Regions from separate parts of the Bacillus sp. NPDC077027 genome, predicted to be linked through region 2. Evidence: a T-box and tRNA genes for the amino acid it is inferred to sense, from the RefSeq annotation. Region 2 holds a T-box; the other holds one or more tRNA genes.

Region 1 (8,458 bases), on a different contig from region 2:
CGAATTCCTCCTATTACTTTAATGATTCATAGATAGCGGTCATGATGCTTCCGTAAGTGCCTGTCGGAAAAAGGTCGCCTTCAAATTGATTCGGATTGGTTTCCGGTGAAATGACAGGTGAATGTTTTTTATTGGTGAGTAGAACAACACCTAGCTGATGCTTTGGGTCAATCAATGTCATCGTTCCTGTCCAGCCGGTGTGTCCATATGCTTCCTTACTTGCATGCTTTCCAAACATCCATTCCATATCAGCGTTGCCGTTTTTACGCCAGCCCAATCCATAGGTAGGGTTCGTATCTGATGCCTTGGTGAATAGGTCAATGGCTTTTTTATCGAAAATGGTCTTCTTTCCGTACCCGCCGTCATTTAGCATGAGCTGTAAGAGAACCGCCATATCGCTTATATTTGAGAAAAGTCCAGCGTGTCCAGAAATACCCGCCATTGAATGATAGGCTTTTTCATCATGTACTTGCCCAATGATTGTATGATGTCGAATGTTTTCAAAGGTAATGACCCCATCGCGTGTGTTGCCAAGGCGTTCAGTTGCCGCAAAATGCTTTGGTTGAAACCCTTTTTGCAGTGGATTGAACTTGGTATGTTTGAGACCTAGTGGTTTATAGATGGTGGACTCGACATATTGGTCGAGGGTCATTCCTGTTTTTTTCTCAATGATCATTCCAAGCAACATATAGTCAATATCACTATAAATATGCTGAGTTCCTGGTTCGTATTGAAGTGGTACTTTCGGTAAGAGTTTCATGGTCAGATTGCGATCCTGAGAAAAGAAGGAGCCGGCAGCTTCTTTGCTGTAAAAAAGAACACTTGATGGAAGCCCGGCGGAATGGGTTAGTAAATCTTTTACACGAAGCTTGTTTTTACCTGTTACTTTCTCATTTGGATCATCTTTAAAGTCAGAAAGAATGGACTGAACGTGCTCGTTGATATCTAGTTTTTGTTCATAGACTAGCTTTTGTAAAGCGTAGTTTGTGGCATACATTTTGGTATTAGATGCAAGGTCGAAGAGGGTGTCTTTTTTCATTTTTTTGAAAGACTTGAGTTCACTTGTGCCATCATACTTTTGACGATAGCCGTATGCCTTGTGATGAACAATTTTGTTATCTTTAATGATGATGAGTGTTGCTCCTGGAAATCCAGCTTTGATGTCTTTTTCAATCATTTGGTCAACCTTCCTAAGCTGCCTAGAAGAAAAACCAACTTGTTCTGGTTTTTTTGCTTTTGTTAATACCGGATATTCTTCAGGTGCTGTTTTAGACAAAGACGAAGCAGGAAGGGGACTCGTTGCAAAAGTTTGTACAGGTATGACAAGGAACAGAAGCAGACAAGTAGTCAAAAGAAAGCTTTTCTTCAATCGTTGGTCCTCCTTTTTATTATGCAGTTTCGTCAAATTCAGCAGCCATGTCGTCATGAAAGCCAAAGAGGAAGGTGAAGATAAATCCGGCAACATAGGCGATCAATAGGCCGATGAGATAAAGGACAATTTGATGTGTGTGCACTAAGAAGGTGAGTGGTAGCCCAGAGACTCCGATGGACGTAGTAGCAATCTGAAAGGCCGATTGAAATGCACCGCCGATTCCAGCGCCGAGACAGGCAGTGAGAAAAGGTCTGCCGAGCGGCAAGGTAACACCAAAGATAAGGGGTTCACCAATACCAAGCATACCTGACGGAAGCCCGCCTGCGATGGCTCTTTTTAGTTTTTTCTTTTTTGTTTTGAGATAAATGGCAAATGCAGCTCCAACTTGACCAGCACCACCCATCGCTAAAATCGGAAGAAGTGGGTCATCTCCAATTGAATTAATCAGTTCCATATGAATGGGTGTTAAACCTTGGTGAAGACCTGTAACGACTAGTGGAAGGAAGGTTGCGCCTAGGATAAAACCGGCAACGATGCCGCCCATGTTTAATAAGTATGTCAGTCCGGAGGTAATTGTATCCGAAATGAATCCGCCCACTGGCATGAAGATGACATAGGTAACGATTCCTGTAATGAGAAGTGTGATGGTTGGTGTGACGATGATGTCAAGTGACTGTGGGACTGTGCGTCTAATTCGAGTTTCAATCAATGCCATAAAGATGGCTGCTAACAGAACCCCGATTAATCCACCTCTACCTGGTAATATACTTGCGCCAAATAGTGTAATGTCGGCAGATGCAGGGTTGATGATTAAAATTCCGGCTAAAGCACCTAAGGCGGGAGATCCACCGAATTCTTTCGCGGCATTTGATCCAACTAAAATGCCAAGATAAGCGAAGAGACCTGAGCCGATAACGGTTAAAATGATGGCAATTTGAGATTTCTGATCGAGCCAACCTGCTTGAACAATAGCCTTTGTGATACCAGTAATGAGTCCTGATGCAACGAGTGCGGGAATGATAGGGATAAAGATACTAGCGATTCGACGTAAGAATAATTTGAAGGGTGTTCGATTCTTTTGTGAGATCGCTTGTTTGTTTTTGTCTGCTTCACTCTTTAAATCGAATTGCTTGGAATTAAGAAGCAACTTTTCAAAAGCATTCGATACTTGATTGACTACACCTGTGCCTAAGATAATCTGTAGTGATTCTGCTTCAACGACCCCGATGACACCGTCTATTTTTTTTATTTCTGCTGTCTTTATTTTCTCATTGTCAACGGGTGTTATGCGGAGTCGTGTCATACAGTGTGTGTGGGAGGTGATGTTATCAGGTCCACCGCAAAGCGCAAGAATGTTTTCAGCTAGTTGCTGATACTTTTTTTGATCTTTCATGATGAATCCCCCTTTGATTTTCTTTTCATGGAGCGTATGGCATTTCTCGTTTTATCTATATATTGGGCTGTTTTCTCGTATTGGCGGGCAGCTAAGCCGAGAAACAACACGTCGATGATGTAAAGCTGTGCCATTCTGGAGGAAGTGGCTGCACTGCGAAATGGTGCTTCATTAGATCCGGATGTCGACAACTGAACGTCACAAAGAGATGAGACGCTTGTGTGACCTGGGTGTGTTAGACCAATTGTTTTGACATGATTGTCTTTTGCTAGCTGTAGTGCTTGGATGATATCTTCTGTTTCTCCAGAAAAAGAGATACCGAAGACAACGTCATCTTTTCCTGCATTCGCAATTACTGTGGAGGCGATATGCATATCAGAAAAGGCAGTTGCAGGTTGATTAATTCTTAAAAATTTTTGTTGTGCATCTGAGGCGACAATACCTGATGCACCGACACCGATAAAATGAATTTGTTTGGCTGAAAGAAGCAGTTGAATGGCTTCTTCTAATGCTTCTACATTCAGAATAGACGAGGTGTCTTTAATAGCTTGAATGGAGTTGCCTGCTGTTTTTTGAATAATAGAGTGAATGGGTTCATCTTGCTTAATGTCACGATATCCTTGTTTTTCAGGATACATTAAATCTCCAGCGATACGCATTTTCAAATCATGAAATCCGTCAAGGCCTAGGGATTTGCAGAGGCGAATGACAGCTGAGCTACTCGCCCCAGCTGCCTGACTGATTTCATGTACAGTGCTTTTGATGACTTTGTCGGGATGGGCTAGCATGTAGTCTGCGATGATTTTTTCAGATTGTGGAAGCTGTGGTTTGATCGCGTGTAAAAGGGTAAGTCCACCCGCTGACATGTGATCGCCTCCTTTATGATTGATGTATTTCTATGGCTTTGTTAATGTGTCCGTCTGCTTGATCGAGTAGTGTTTTTGCTGTTTTTTTGTCTGTTTGTGTTTGAAGCATGACAATGGCTGTTTTGACTTCTAAATCTGCCTCTTCAAGTGCTTGTTTTGCTTGGTTGTATGAGGCGTTTGTGACAGTTTGAATAATGGTGATGGCACGTTCCTTTAATTTGTGATTGCTTACTTTCACATCAACCATGAGGTTTTCATACACTTTCCCATGTCTAATCATGACAGAGGTGGAAAGCATGTTTAAAATCATTTTATGAGCTGTTGCGGCTTTCATTCTTGTAGAGCCTGTAATGGCTTCAGGGCCAACAATGACTTCGATGGCGCAGTCTGCGAGCTGACTAATTTCTGCTTGGGCATTACAACTAAGTGCAACAGTCTTGGCTCCGACAGTTTTGGCATAGGAAAGTGCACCGATAATATAGGGCGTTCTGCCACTTGCTGCGATGCCAACAATCGTATCCTTAGGCGAAAGGCTGATGTGTTCAAGGTCTTGTCTGCCTGCTTCTTCACTGTCTTCAACATCTTCAGCTGCATGTGAGAATGCGGAGTCACCGCCAGCCATAATGCCAACAATCACATCGGGTGCAACACTATACGTAGGCGGACATTCAACCGCATCCATGACGCCAATTCTGCCACTCGTTCCAGCTCCTAAGTAAATGAGTCTTCCTCCAGTTGAGATGGATTCATAAGCAAAGTCACTCGCTATTTTGACTTGCTCTAGTACGCCATTTACGGCTTGTGCGACTTTCATATCTTCTTGGTTAATGGTTTTGAGCATATCGAGCGGATCTGCTTGTGAAATGTTCGTTGTATTTGGATTTCTTGATTCTGTTGTCAAAGATCGCAATTGGGATGGCTGCATCCTAAACCTACCTCCTGGCGTTTATGGGACTTTTTTTCTTTCTTAATTTTCAGTATATTCGTCGCGGTATAAAATTTCAATATATTTTTTATTTTGTGAAATATTATTTTAGATAGAGGAAATATATATAGAAAAAAGTAGGGATAAAAGCGCTCAAAAAGTTTGAAAATAAAAAAAATAAAAATTCCCTTTACAAAGGGCACTTATCATGTATATAATAACCTTTGTCAGCTTCAGAGAGACAATAAACTTGACAAACTGGCCCGTTGGTCAAGCGGTTAAGACACCGCCCTTTCACGGCGGTAACACGGGTTCGAATCCCGTACGGGTCACCATGATTTTTTTGAATGTGGAGGATTAGCTCAGCTGGGAGAGCATCTGCCTTACAAGCAGAGGGTCGGCGGTTCGAGCCCGTCATCCTCCACCATATGCCGGTGTAGCTCAACTGGTAGAGCAACTGACTTGTAATCAGTAGGTTGGGGGTTCAAGTCCTCTTGCCGGCACTGTTTTACTTTTATCAATTTTATATGTGGAGGGGTAGCGAAGTGGCTAAACGCGGCGGACTGTAAATCCGCTCCCTCCGGGTTCGGCGGTTCGAATCCGCCCCCCTCCACCATTTTTGGGCTATAGCCAAGCGGTAAGGCAACGGACTTTGACTCCGTCATGCGTTGGTTCGAATCCAGCTAGCCCAGTCAAGACACCTTTTTCAGAAAGGTGTCTTTTTTCGTTTGTGGTGAAATGTATAACTATTCAAAAAATTGTCCAGTTGAGTCAAGAGACGTTCGGAATATAAAATAAGGAGGATGGATGGAAAGGGGTTATTCATATGGTGGGTAAAAAGAAGGTTGCACTGATTGGTGTTCCAATGGACCTTGGTCAAATGAGAAGGGGCGTTGACATGGGCCCGAGTGCTATTCGTTGTGCAGGCGTAAAAGAAAAATTGGAATCGCTTTCTTTTGAGGTGGAGGATTTAGGAGACATTCCAGTCGCTCAACGAGATGATGAGAAAGGGCTTAAAACGGATGGGAAACTGAAAAACTTGACGGAGAATGCTGGTGCAAATGCGTTATTGGCTGATCAGGTAGACGGTATTGTTCAATCAGGTTCATTTCCACTTGTTTTAGGTGGAGATCATAGCATTGCCATTGGTACGTTGGCAGGAGTGTCAAAGCATTATGAGAATCTTGGTGTGATTTGGTATGATGCACATGGGGATTTGAATACGGAGGAAACCTCTCCTTCTGGCAATATTCATGGGATGCCGCTTGCTGTAAGCCTTGGGCTAGGTCATTTTGATTTAACAGATATTGGTGGTTATTCACCGAAAATTAAACCGGAAAACCTTATTTTAATTGGTGCGCGTTCGTTAGACGAAGGTGAAAGGGCATTGATTAAGGAAAAAGGCATTAAGGTATATACGATGCATGAAATTGACCGAATTGGTATGACGAAGGTGATCGAAGAGGCCATTGCATATTTGAAGGAGCGAACAGACGGTGTGCATTTGTCACTTGATTTAGACGGATTAGATCCAGCGGAATGTCCGGGGGTTGGAACGCCGGTTGCAGGAGGAATTAGCTATCGTGAAAGTCATTTGGCGATGGAGCTTTTAGAGGAGTCAGGGATTTTGACTTCTGCTGAATTTGTTGAGGTTAATCCAGTTCTTGATGAACGAAATAAAACGGCAGAAGCTGCTGTTGCACTTATTGGTTCTTTAATGGGTGAAAAATTATTATAGATAGGATGAAAAAGATCGGGAATAACCCCCGATCTTTTTTGTTTTAAAACGGGCGGCATGAAATTTAAGAATATGTTAAGGTTTTAAACGGCTGATAAGCATAACACGGTGTCAAAAATTTGTTAAACTATTTTTATAGGATGATGAAACCTTTTGAAAAGAGGTTCGTATACATAAAGACCGGTGAAGGCAGAGGTTGAATATACTATGGAAACAATGATAAAAAAGAGAATTAAGCAAGTGAAAAAAGGCGATCAGAACGCATTTGCAGACATCGTAGACCTGTATAAAGACAAAATTTATCAGCTGTGCTATCGTATGCTTGGGAATGCACACGAGGCGGAAGATATTGCGCAAGAGGCGTTTATTCGTGCTTTTGTGAATATTGAAAGCTTTGATGTGAACCGTAAGTTTTCCACATGGCTGTATCGAATTGCAACCAACCTGACCATCGACCGTATCCGTAAAAAAAAGCCGGATTATTATTTAGATGCAGAGGTGGCAGGAACAGAAGGATTGAACATGTATTCTCAAATTGCTGCCGACGGTGTATTGCCTGAGGATGAAGTGGTGTCTCTTGAGCTGTCGAGCACCATTCAGCAGAAAATTTTAAGATTACCCGATAAATATCGCTCTGTCATCGTATTAAAGTATATTGATGAGCTTTCACTGAAGGAAATTAGTGAAATTCTTAATATACCTGTTGGTACGGTGAAAACGAGGATACACAGGGGTAGAGAGGCTCTCCGGAAACAGTTGAGAGACCTTTGAGTGAGGTGATTTGATGAGCTGCCAGGACAGAATCGTCCAGCTTATGCATCAGTATTTAGATCGGGATATTCTGCCCGAAGACGAAAAAGTATTAAAGGACCATTTGTATTCGTGTGAGGAGTGCCATACTCATTTTCAGCAGATTGAGAAATCCATTGCGCTTGTGCAAAGTACATCACATATAGAGGCTCCGTCTGACTTTACTGCAAAGGTTATGGCAGGTTTGCCGAAGGAGAAGAAACGTGTATCCATTCAAAGGTGGATTAAGGCCCATCCGCTGATTGTGGCAGCCGCCCTTTTCATGATTCTCATGGGAGGCAGCCTGTTTACAAGCTGGAACACCGATCACAATTTCAGTGTATCAAAACAGCCGAATCTCGTTGTGGAAAACAATACAGTGACTGTGCCTAAGGGCGAAACAGTCAAAGGTGATGTCACTGTGAAAAACGGGAAGTTGATTGTAGAAGGTAAGGTCGAAGGAGATGTAACGATCGTCAATGGGGAACAGTTGACAGCTTCTGCCGGACAAGTCACTGGTCAAATCAATGAAATTAATGAAGTGTTTGATTGGGTTTGGTACAAAATGAAATCCGCTACGCAAGATGTCATGCGGGTCATTGGCCCAGAGGAGCAAAAATAATCAAACCGTCAAAGAGCAGTTCATTTTCAGAGCTGCTCTTTTTCTTGTGATCAAGGACGCGGCGCATATTATAATTAAGAAGGGACAGGTAGTTATGGCGTATCTGTTTTCCTTGCTCAAACAAAATGTGGTATAATAGCCACGCTATGTAGATACACATAGTCTCTTTTTTTATGAAAATGCACCATACGAAGAATAACTGAAAATTCTGGAGGACGAGGAAATGGCTTTAGGGGATATTCCTATTTTGCAGTACCTCGGTCATGCTGTTGATATTCTCGTTGTTTGGTATGTGATATATAAACTAATGATGGTCATCCGCGGAACAAAAGCGGTTCAGCTTTTAAAAGGAATTGTGGTCATTGTTCTCGTCAGGATGGGAAGTGCGTATCTTGGTCTGAACACGCTTCAATGGCTGATGGATCAAGCGATTACGTGGGGTTTTCTTGCGATCATTATTATTTTTCAGCCAGAGTTAAGGCGAGCGCTTGAACAGCTTGGCCGTGGTCGCTTCTTTTCAAGGAGCGGAACGCCTGTTGAGGAGCAGCAGCAGAAAACGATCGAGGCGATAACAAAAGCAATAAAGTATATGGCGAAGCGTAGAATTGGTGCGCTATTGACGATTGAGCGTGATACTGGAATGAATGATTACATAGAAACAGGGATTCCTTTAAATGCAAAGGTAAGCTCTGAACTATTGATTAATATTTTTATTCCGAATACGCCACTTCATGATGGTGCTGTCATTATGAA
Region 2 (8,458 bases):
ATCCACCGCCTCAAATTCTAGTGAGTCGTTTCTATTCTATCTTAAAACTTGAAGAAATTAAAACGGTTTCACTAGAGTTTTTTAAAAATTGAGAAAAAAAGTCATCTATACTATAATAGTCATTGTAAACGTATGCAAAGGGGGACTGTTTGATGAAAATGGAAACGCTATCATCAGTAAAAGGGGACTATCATTTAAATGATTATGATCAGGCATACAAAGAGTTTAATTGGGAGGAAGCAAGGAAAAATTTCTCCTGGTATGATACTGGAAAAGTAAACGCAGCATATGAAGCGATTGACAGACACGCGGACTCGTTTCGAAAAAACAAGGTGGCACTTCACTACAGGGATTCACTGCGAGATGAAAAGTATACGTTTAGAGATATGAAAGTGAAAACAAACAAGGCAGGAAATGTTTTACGAGAAGAGGCGCATGTTCAAAAGGGTGACAGGGTATTTATTTTTATGCCAAGATCGCCTGAGCTCTATTTTATTTTGCTTGGCACAGTAAAAATAGGCGCAATCGTTGGACCATTATTTGAAGCGTTTATGGAAGGGGCAGTAAAGGATCGTTTAGAAAACAGTGAAGCAAAAGTCATTGTCACAACACCTGAACTTTTAGAGCGTGTTCCATTTGCTGAGCTGCCAAAACTAGAGTCAGTCATCATTGTTGGTGAGCAAACTGAACCCATTGATGGTGTGAGAACGATTGATTATCTAAAAGCTGAGCAGAAGGCGGCAAAAGAGCTTGAAATTGAATGGATGGATTTAAAGGATGGGTACTTGCTTCATTACACATCTGGCTCTACAGGTACACCAAAGGGCGTATTGCATGTTCATGAAGCGATGGTTCAGCAGGCACAAACTGGTAAATGGGTGTTAGACTTGAAGGAAGATGATGTCTACTGGTGTACAGCTGATCCAGGCTGGGTCACTGGCACAGTGTACGGCATTTTTTCCCCGTGGCTAAACGGAGCGACCAATGTGATTTTAGGTGGACGGTTTAATCCAGACACTTGGTATGAAACAATTGAATCGCTTGGTGTTAGCGTATGGTACAGTGCGCCAACAGCCTTCCGTATGCTCATGGGCGCTGGTGATGATTTGATTAAAAAGTATGACCTTAGCTCATTAAGACACGTACTGAGTGTGGGTGAGCCTTTAAATCCAGAGGTGGTCCGCTGGGGAGACGCAGTTTTTGCAAAACGCATTCATGATACATGGTGGATGACAGAAACCGGTGCACAGCTTATCTGTAACTACCCAAGTATGGACATTAAACCAGGATCAATGGGCAAACCGATTCCAGGTGTTCAAGCAGCGATTGTCGATAACGCAGGCAATGAACTTCCACCTTATCGAATGGGGAATCTCGCGATTAAAAAAGGGTGGCCTGCCATGATGCACGCAATCTGGAACAATCCTGAAAAATATGAATCTTATTTTATGCCGGGAGATTGGTATGTTTCAGGAGATTCGGCATACATGGATGAAGACGGATATTTCTGGTTCCAGGGACGTGTAGACGATGTCATTATGACCTCAGGTGAGCGTGTTGGTCCATTTGAGGTGGAGAGCAAGTTGCTTGAGCATCCAGCAATTACGGAAGCGGGTGTCATTGGAAAACCAGACCCTGTCCGTGGTGAAATCATTAAAGCCTTTATTGCACTTCAAAGCGGCTATGAGCCGACAGATGAGCTGAAAGAAGAGATCAGAACGTTTGTTAAAAAAGGCCTTGCTGCACACGCTGCACCTCGAGAAATTGAATTTAAAGACAAATTGCCAAAAACAAGAAGTGGTAAAATTATGCGACGTGTCTTGAAGGCATGGGAACTTAATCTCCCAGCTGGCGATCTTTCCACAATGGAGGATTAAATCTTTCCTAAGTTGACTTCTAAAAGAAAGTGTGATAAAAATGTGTTAGTTCAATATGCAAAGGTTGCGACTGAGATAAGTAGAACGATCTTTCCCTGTCTAAGAGAGCTGGCGGTTGGTGTGAGTCAGTACAAAAAGATGTTTGAATTACCCTCACGAACCGCTTTTACGAAAGGGGAATGTATACTTCCGCGAGTAGTGAAAGAACGGATATATCCGTTATCAGATGAGAGTGAAAAGACATTTTCTTTGTCTTTTAAGCAGGGTGGTACCGCGATTTATATCGTCCCTTCGTTTATCGAAGGGACGTTTTTTTATGTTTAAATGGAAAAGGAGATTTTGATCATGAGTCAATTAATTGAAGAATTATCGTACAGAGGTCTAATTCAGCAACAAACGGATGAAGAAGGTTTAAAGAAATTATTAGCAGAAGAAAACATTAAATTATACTCAGGATTTGATCCTACCGCTGATAGCTTACACATTGGACATCTTTTGCCAATTTTAACATTGCGCAGATTCCAACAAGCGGGTCATCACCCAATTGCACTTGTCGGTGGAGCAACTGGACTGATCGGTGATCCAAGCTTCAAAAAGGCAGAGCGCTCCTTGAATCCAGCGGAAATTGTGCAAGAATGGTCAGAAAAAATCAAAGGTCAGCTTTCGCAATTTCTTGATTTTGAAGCAGAAAAAAACCCAGCAGTAATCGTCAACAACTATGACTGGATCAACAAAATGGATGTGATTACATTCTTGCGTGATATCGGAAAAAATTTCGGTGTGAACTTCATGCTTGCAAAGGATACCGTGAGCTCACGTATTGAGACAGGTATTTCATTCACTGAATTCAGTTACGTTATTTTGCAATCTCTAGACTTCTTAAACCTTTACAGAAATGAAAACTGCAAGCTACAAATTGGTGGTAGTGACCAGTGGGGGAACATCACATCAGGTCTAGAACTCATCCGCAAATCAGAAGCAGAAGGCGCCAAAGCATTTGGTTTAACAATGCCGCTTGTGACAAAAGCAGATGGTACAAAATTCGGAAAAACAGAAGGTGGTGCGATCTGGCTAGATAAAGAAAAAACATCACCATATGAATTCTACCAGTTCTGGATTAACACAGACGATCGTGATGTTGTGAAATACTTGAAGTGCTTCACATTCTTATCAAAAGAAGAGATCGCAGCTTATGAGGAAAAAGTTCAGACGGCTCCTGAAAAACGTGAGGCACAGCGCCGTTTAGCAGAAGAAGTCACAACGCTTGTTCATGGACGTGAATCACTAGAGCAGGCTGTGAACATCTCAAATGCATTATTTAAAGGTGACATCAAATCATTAACGGCTGAAGAAGTTAAAGTAGGCTTCAAAGATGTACCTTCTATTGAAAAAGATGTTTCAGAGGAACTCACACTTGTTGATGCTCTTGTGGAAGCAAAGCTATCTCCATCTAAACGTCAGGCGCGTGAAGATATCACAAATGGTGCTGTTTACATCAATGGAGAACGTCAAACAGACAAAGATTATGTACTTTCAAGTGATGATCGCATTGAAGGACAGTTCACAGTGTTAAGAAGAGGGAAGAAGAAATACTTCCTTATGACGTATAAATAACTCATATTGAAACAGCAAGCATCACTGAAGTGCACCCCAAATGGTCGGGGGTGCTTTTCTTTTTTTTTAGAAGTAGGAATCGAGATGAACACTACTGTAAGTTTTTGTCCATATCACTCGATATACATTCATCAGAGTAAGCATCCATCACTAGTCGTGAGAAAACTGATTTTGGCTGATTTGATAAAAGAGGCTCACTATTTTACAGGGCCCTTTTCTCTCATCCGTTTTCTTCTTTTTCAAGGAGTGAATCTTTGCTTGTGTAGAAACGTTCCACCTTACAAATTCGGGTTGTATAGGATTTATACCAATCTGTTTTACCTTTTTTTTGAACACGCTGATGTGCTGTATGTTCTTTCCATTCTTTGATTGCTGCTAATGAGTGCCAGTAAGATACAGTGATGCCAACACCATGCTCATCTCGTACACTTTCTATTCCAAGAAACCCGTCTAGGTCTTTCGCTAAATTTTCCATTTGTTGAGCAGCAGCAGCGTATTCTTTCGGCTCACAATTTGTTCGTTTTGATGTAAAAATCACCGCATAGTAGGGTGGTGCAGGTGTTTGAGTAAATAGCATCTAATAGAACCTCCTTTTGTTTATCGACATTATATATAAAAGAAGAATTTATGAGAAGGTCTCATAGTCTTTTTGTTTTGATTTAAAAAAGTCAAAGGTGCTTTTTGATTATTTATAGTGCTGTAAAATAATCTCACAAACAGTCCCTTGTTCACTTTTCTATCACGTTTTTCTTTAATAGAATAAAATCGAAACAGAAAAAATGAACATGGGGGAGATAAAATGAAGAGTTTTACAAGAAAAAGCTTGCAGTTCTTGACAGTGTTAGTCTTCTTATTTGGTTCTGCTCTTATACTTCAGCCAAAGCAGGCAAACGCAGCAGAACATAATCCGGTTGTGATGGTGCATGGAATTGGTGGCGCATCCTATAACTTTGCATCTATTAAAACCTATTTAAGTTCACAGGGCTGGAATCGAAATAGTTTATTTGCGATAGATTTTCTGGATAAAACAGGGAATAACTACAACAATGGTCCTCGTTTATCAAGATTTGTCCAAGATGTGCTGACAAAAACAGGAGCGAAAAAAGTGGACATCGTAGCGCATAGCATGGGTGGGGCCAATACACTTTACTATATTAAAAACCTAGGTGGTGGAGACAAAATTGCAAATGTCGTGACACTTGGTGGTGCGAATGGATTAGTATCTTTAAGAGCACTTCCAGGCACAGATCCTAACCAGAAAATCTTGTATACGTCTATCTACAGTTCAGCTGATTTAATTGTAGTCAATAGTCTATCTCGCTTAATTGGTGCAAAAAATGTGCAAATTCATGGTGTTGGTCATATCGGTCTACTAAGTAGTAGCCAAGTCAACGGACTGATTAAAGAAGGGCTGAATGGCGGGGGACAAAATACGAATTAAATTAAAAAGACAGCCAATAGGCTGTCTTTTTTTATGTGATCTCTACTTTTCTATGAAATGAAGAGTATTCATTACCGCTAAATGTATTGATAGAAGGTGTAATATCCCGATATTAAAAAATTCATGTGCCATTAGTGATCTGAATGATAAGGTTTAGGAAACCTCTTACACACTTACGTTTTTCGAAGTATAAATTGAGAATAAAGTTGGAGTCTTTGGTGGTAGAAAATATTTTTTTGTTATTTCATTTTAAAGGACTCATTGGGTCTTTTTTCATTTATAAACATTGTACAAACGCACCATCTGCACTTACACTAGAGTTAGTTGTAATCAATTATTGGAGGTGGATGTTTGTGAAGAAGAATAAAAAAGCTCTTATCATTGTTGATGTACAAAAGGCTTTCGATGATCAGAAATGGGGAGAGCGGAATAATCCAGATGCAGAGAAAAACATCAGTAAAATCCTAAAATTATGGAGAAATAAAGGATGGATCGTTATACACATCCAACACACATCGGATAAGCCTCATTCATTATTTCATCCGAAAAATGATGGATATCAAATAAAAGAAATCGTTCAACCAATTGATGGAGAAATGGTGATCACCAAAAAAGTAAATAGCAGTTTTATAGGAACAGATTTAGAGGAAGTTTTGCGATTGTATCATATAACGACTGTTGTGATCACAGGATTGACGACTCCTCACTGCGTGTCAACGACAACAAGAATGAGTGGAAATTTAGGATTTGAAACATATTTGATTTCAGATGCGACAGCTGCCTTTGGAATGACTGATCAAAATGATACATATTATGATCCGGAGACGATTCATCGTGTGTCACTTGCTACGTTGCATAATGAATTCGCTACAGTCATGACAAGCGATCAATTTATCAATGAATGGATGGATAAATAAAAGACAGGCACTTTTTTGCTATGAGCATTGGAGACTGATCCCCGTATTGTCAGGGCAGAACGTTTTAGACTTTAGCATAGAATAAAACGATGGAGGTGTTATTAGTCGGAGTTCCTTTTGAGGGACAGATTCATGATAATGCTTCTGTTTATCCGCATATAACAATGATCGTTACAAAAATCCCCTGAAACCATTGATGAATCAAGGTTTCAGGGGATTTTGTTTGTTCTTTCCTTAACGAGAGTAGAACTCAACGATTAGTTGTTCGCTAATTTCTGGCGCTAGCTCAGAACGCTCTGGAAGACGAGTGAAAGTACCTTCTAGCTTTTCAGCATCAAAAGAAAGGTATTCAGGAATGAAGTTAGTCATTTCAACTGCTTCTTTCACAACTGTAAGGTTTTGAGATTTTTCACGAAGAGAAATCGTTTGACCTGGTTTCACAGAGAAAGATGGGATGTCTACACGGCTTCCATCAACAAGGACATGACCATGGTTTACTAACTGACGTGCTTGGCGACGAGTACGAGCAAGACCAAGACGATATACTACGTTATCAAGGCGAGTTTCAAGGAAAATCATGAAGTTTTCACCTTGTTTACCAGGAACTTTTGCAACTTTGTTAAATAGTGTACGGAATTGACGTTCGTTTACACCGTACATGTGACGAAGTTTTTGTTTCTCCTGTAATTGTAAACCATATTCAGAAAGTTTTTTGCGTTGTCCTGGACCATGTGGACCTGGAGCGTAAGGGCGTTTTTCAAGTTCCTTACCTGTTCCGCTTAAAGAAATGCCTAAACGGCGAGAAATTTTCCAACTTGGACCTGTATAGCGAGCCATAATGTGACTCCTCCTTATTGTTTTTATTTGTGAAAAATAAAAACCGTCTGTTCTTTCTCTTTTTTCGTCATTATGTTTTCATGCATCCTCGCTCCAGCAGCAGGGAGTTACAAGATACACCTTCTCATTTTCAGAAGGAACAAAATGAATCAAAAAAAGCCGAACAAAAAGGCTGCAATATTTCACACAAACTCTATTATATGATGATGGAAGTAGGAAGTCAACCTATTTAGCGAATGCATGAAAAGAGAGCCGAATCAATTCGGCTCTACACAGTCAGTGCTCGTTCTAGTGCTTCTGTAAAAGCAACTAAATAGGTTTCATCTACTTCATCAAAACGGTTCTTTACTGGACTATCAATGTCAAGCACACCAATCACTTGACCGTTCACTTTAAGCGGAATGACAATTTCCGATTGAGAAGCGGCATCACAAGCGATATGCCCAGGGAATGCATGAACATCTGCCACACGCTGAACTTCACCACGAGAAAATGCTGTTCCGCAAACCCCTTTTCCAAACGGGATGCGAACGCAGGCTGGTAGACCATTAAATGGACCAAGAACCAGTTCGCCATCTTTTGCAAGATAAAATCCTGCCCAGTTCACTTCTGATAATGAGCTGTATAAAAGGGCCGAAGCATTTGCTAAATTGGCAATGAGATCAGGCTCGCCATCTGTGAGTGCTTGGATTTGCTTCACAAGCAATTGATAGTCTTTTTCTTTATCGCCAGACTGTTTTTCGACATGAAACATGAAAATCTCCTACTTTCTATCTGAAAAATACATGTCTCGCCTTTCAATGTGAGTGATTTGTCGAGCGAATGTAAAAGGAACAAAAGGCCATCATCTTGAATTATTGATATATAAAGAGGGGTGAGCCGGATGAAAACAACAACGTCAACAAAAACGCGTGACAGAATCATTGATGCTGCCATCAAGCTGTTTAACCAAAAAGGATTTTCTGGAACCTCTGTACGTGAGATTGCAAAGGAAGCGCGCGTTAACGTTGCACATATCTCCTACTATTTTCAAGGAAAAGGAGGACTGCTAGAGTACCTCGTTTCCGACTTTTATGAAGGCTACATTCAAACGATTGAAAATCGAATACATCATTTTGGCAAAGATCATGCAAAAGATTGTTTACTCGATGTGGTTTTTGATATTTTATCGTACCAGCACCGGCATCGTCAATTGACCCGTTTTGTCTATCGCGAAGTGACCATTGATTCGACGTTAATCAGAGAAATTATGTCGACCTATTTAACAAAAGAAAAATATCTTCTACAATTAATCATAGAAAAAGGGAAAACTACTCATGTTATTTGTGAGCGCTTGTCTTTATCCCAATTCATGATTCAATTGAAATCACTTTTGATGATGCCATATTTACAGCCGCAATATTTATCGGAGGTGCTCTATTTAAATCCAAATGAGCCATACTTCTATCAAATGTATTTCAAAGAGCTTCGCTTTTGGCTCAATCATTTGCTCGAACCGAAGGGAGAACGAATCACCACGATTAGTTGCAGTTCATGATTTTTTCAAATTGATCATAAGCATAGCCGACATCTTCCGCTTGATGGGCATCAGACCCGAAGACGAGCGGGATTTTTTTCTGCTTGGCAATCTCAATCATCCAATCATCTAAATAGATACTTCTGGCATATGTTTTACGAAGTCCTGATGTATTAAAATCTAGAGACATGCCTTTTTTTTCCGTTTCATTAAGACAAAGGACGACTTGATCTCGCAGTGTTGAAGACATTTGATA

Evidence for each region. The T-box of region 2 lies ahead of tyrS (tyrosine--tRNA ligase). A T-box ahead of a tRNA ligase gene usually reads a tRNA of that ligase, here a tRNA-Tyr.
Region 1: it encodes a tRNA-Tyr, which carries the amino acid that the T-box ahead of tyrS (tyrosine--tRNA ligase) is inferred to sense. The anticodon was not compared.

The regions. Positions count from the first base shown of each region.
Region 1 covers NZ_JBNNIO010000005.1:15,117-23,574, forward strand. The annotation lists gene pbp4b (penicillin binding protein PBP4B) at 14-1,369, opposite strand; gene ACQKEZ_RS15965 (PTS transporter subunit EIIC) at 1,389-2,765, opposite strand; gene ACQKEZ_RS15970 (MurR/RpiR family transcriptional regulator) at 2,762-3,631, opposite strand; gene murQ (N-acetylmuramic acid 6-phosphate etherase) at 3,645-4,556, opposite strand; tRNA gene ACQKEZ_RS15980 (tRNA-Glu) at 4,817-4,891, shown strand; tRNA gene ACQKEZ_RS15985 (tRNA-Val) at 4,908-4,983, shown strand; tRNA gene ACQKEZ_RS15990 (tRNA-Thr) at 4,987-5,059, shown strand; tRNA gene ACQKEZ_RS15995 (tRNA-Tyr) at 5,088-5,172, shown strand; tRNA gene ACQKEZ_RS16000 (tRNA-Gln) at 5,177-5,248, shown strand; gene rocF (arginase) at 5,383-6,294, shown strand; gene sigW (RNA polymerase sigma factor SigW) at 6,502-7,065, shown strand; gene rsiW (anti-sigma-W factor RsiW) at 7,079-7,705, shown strand; gene cdaA (diadenylate cyclase CdaA) at 7,929-8,458, shown strand, end outside.
Region 2 covers NZ_JBNNIO010000001.1:99,628-108,085, forward strand. The annotation lists gene acsA (acetate--CoA ligase) at 153-1,877, shown strand; T-box leader at 1,935-2,171, shown strand; gene tyrS (tyrosine--tRNA ligase) at 2,223-3,491, shown strand; gene ACQKEZ_RS00640 (antibiotic biosynthesis monooxygenase family protein) at 3,712-4,068, opposite strand; gene ACQKEZ_RS00645 (esterase/lipase family protein) at 4,291-4,932, shown strand; gene ACQKEZ_RS00650 (cysteine hydrolase family protein) at 5,280-5,849, shown strand; gene rpsD (30S ribosomal protein S4) at 6,084-6,686, opposite strand; gene ACQKEZ_RS00660 (GAF domain-containing protein) at 6,955-7,440, opposite strand; gene refZ (forespore capture DNA-binding protein RefZ) at 7,570-8,223, shown strand; gene hisJ (histidinol-phosphatase HisJ) at 8,207-8,458, opposite strand, start outside.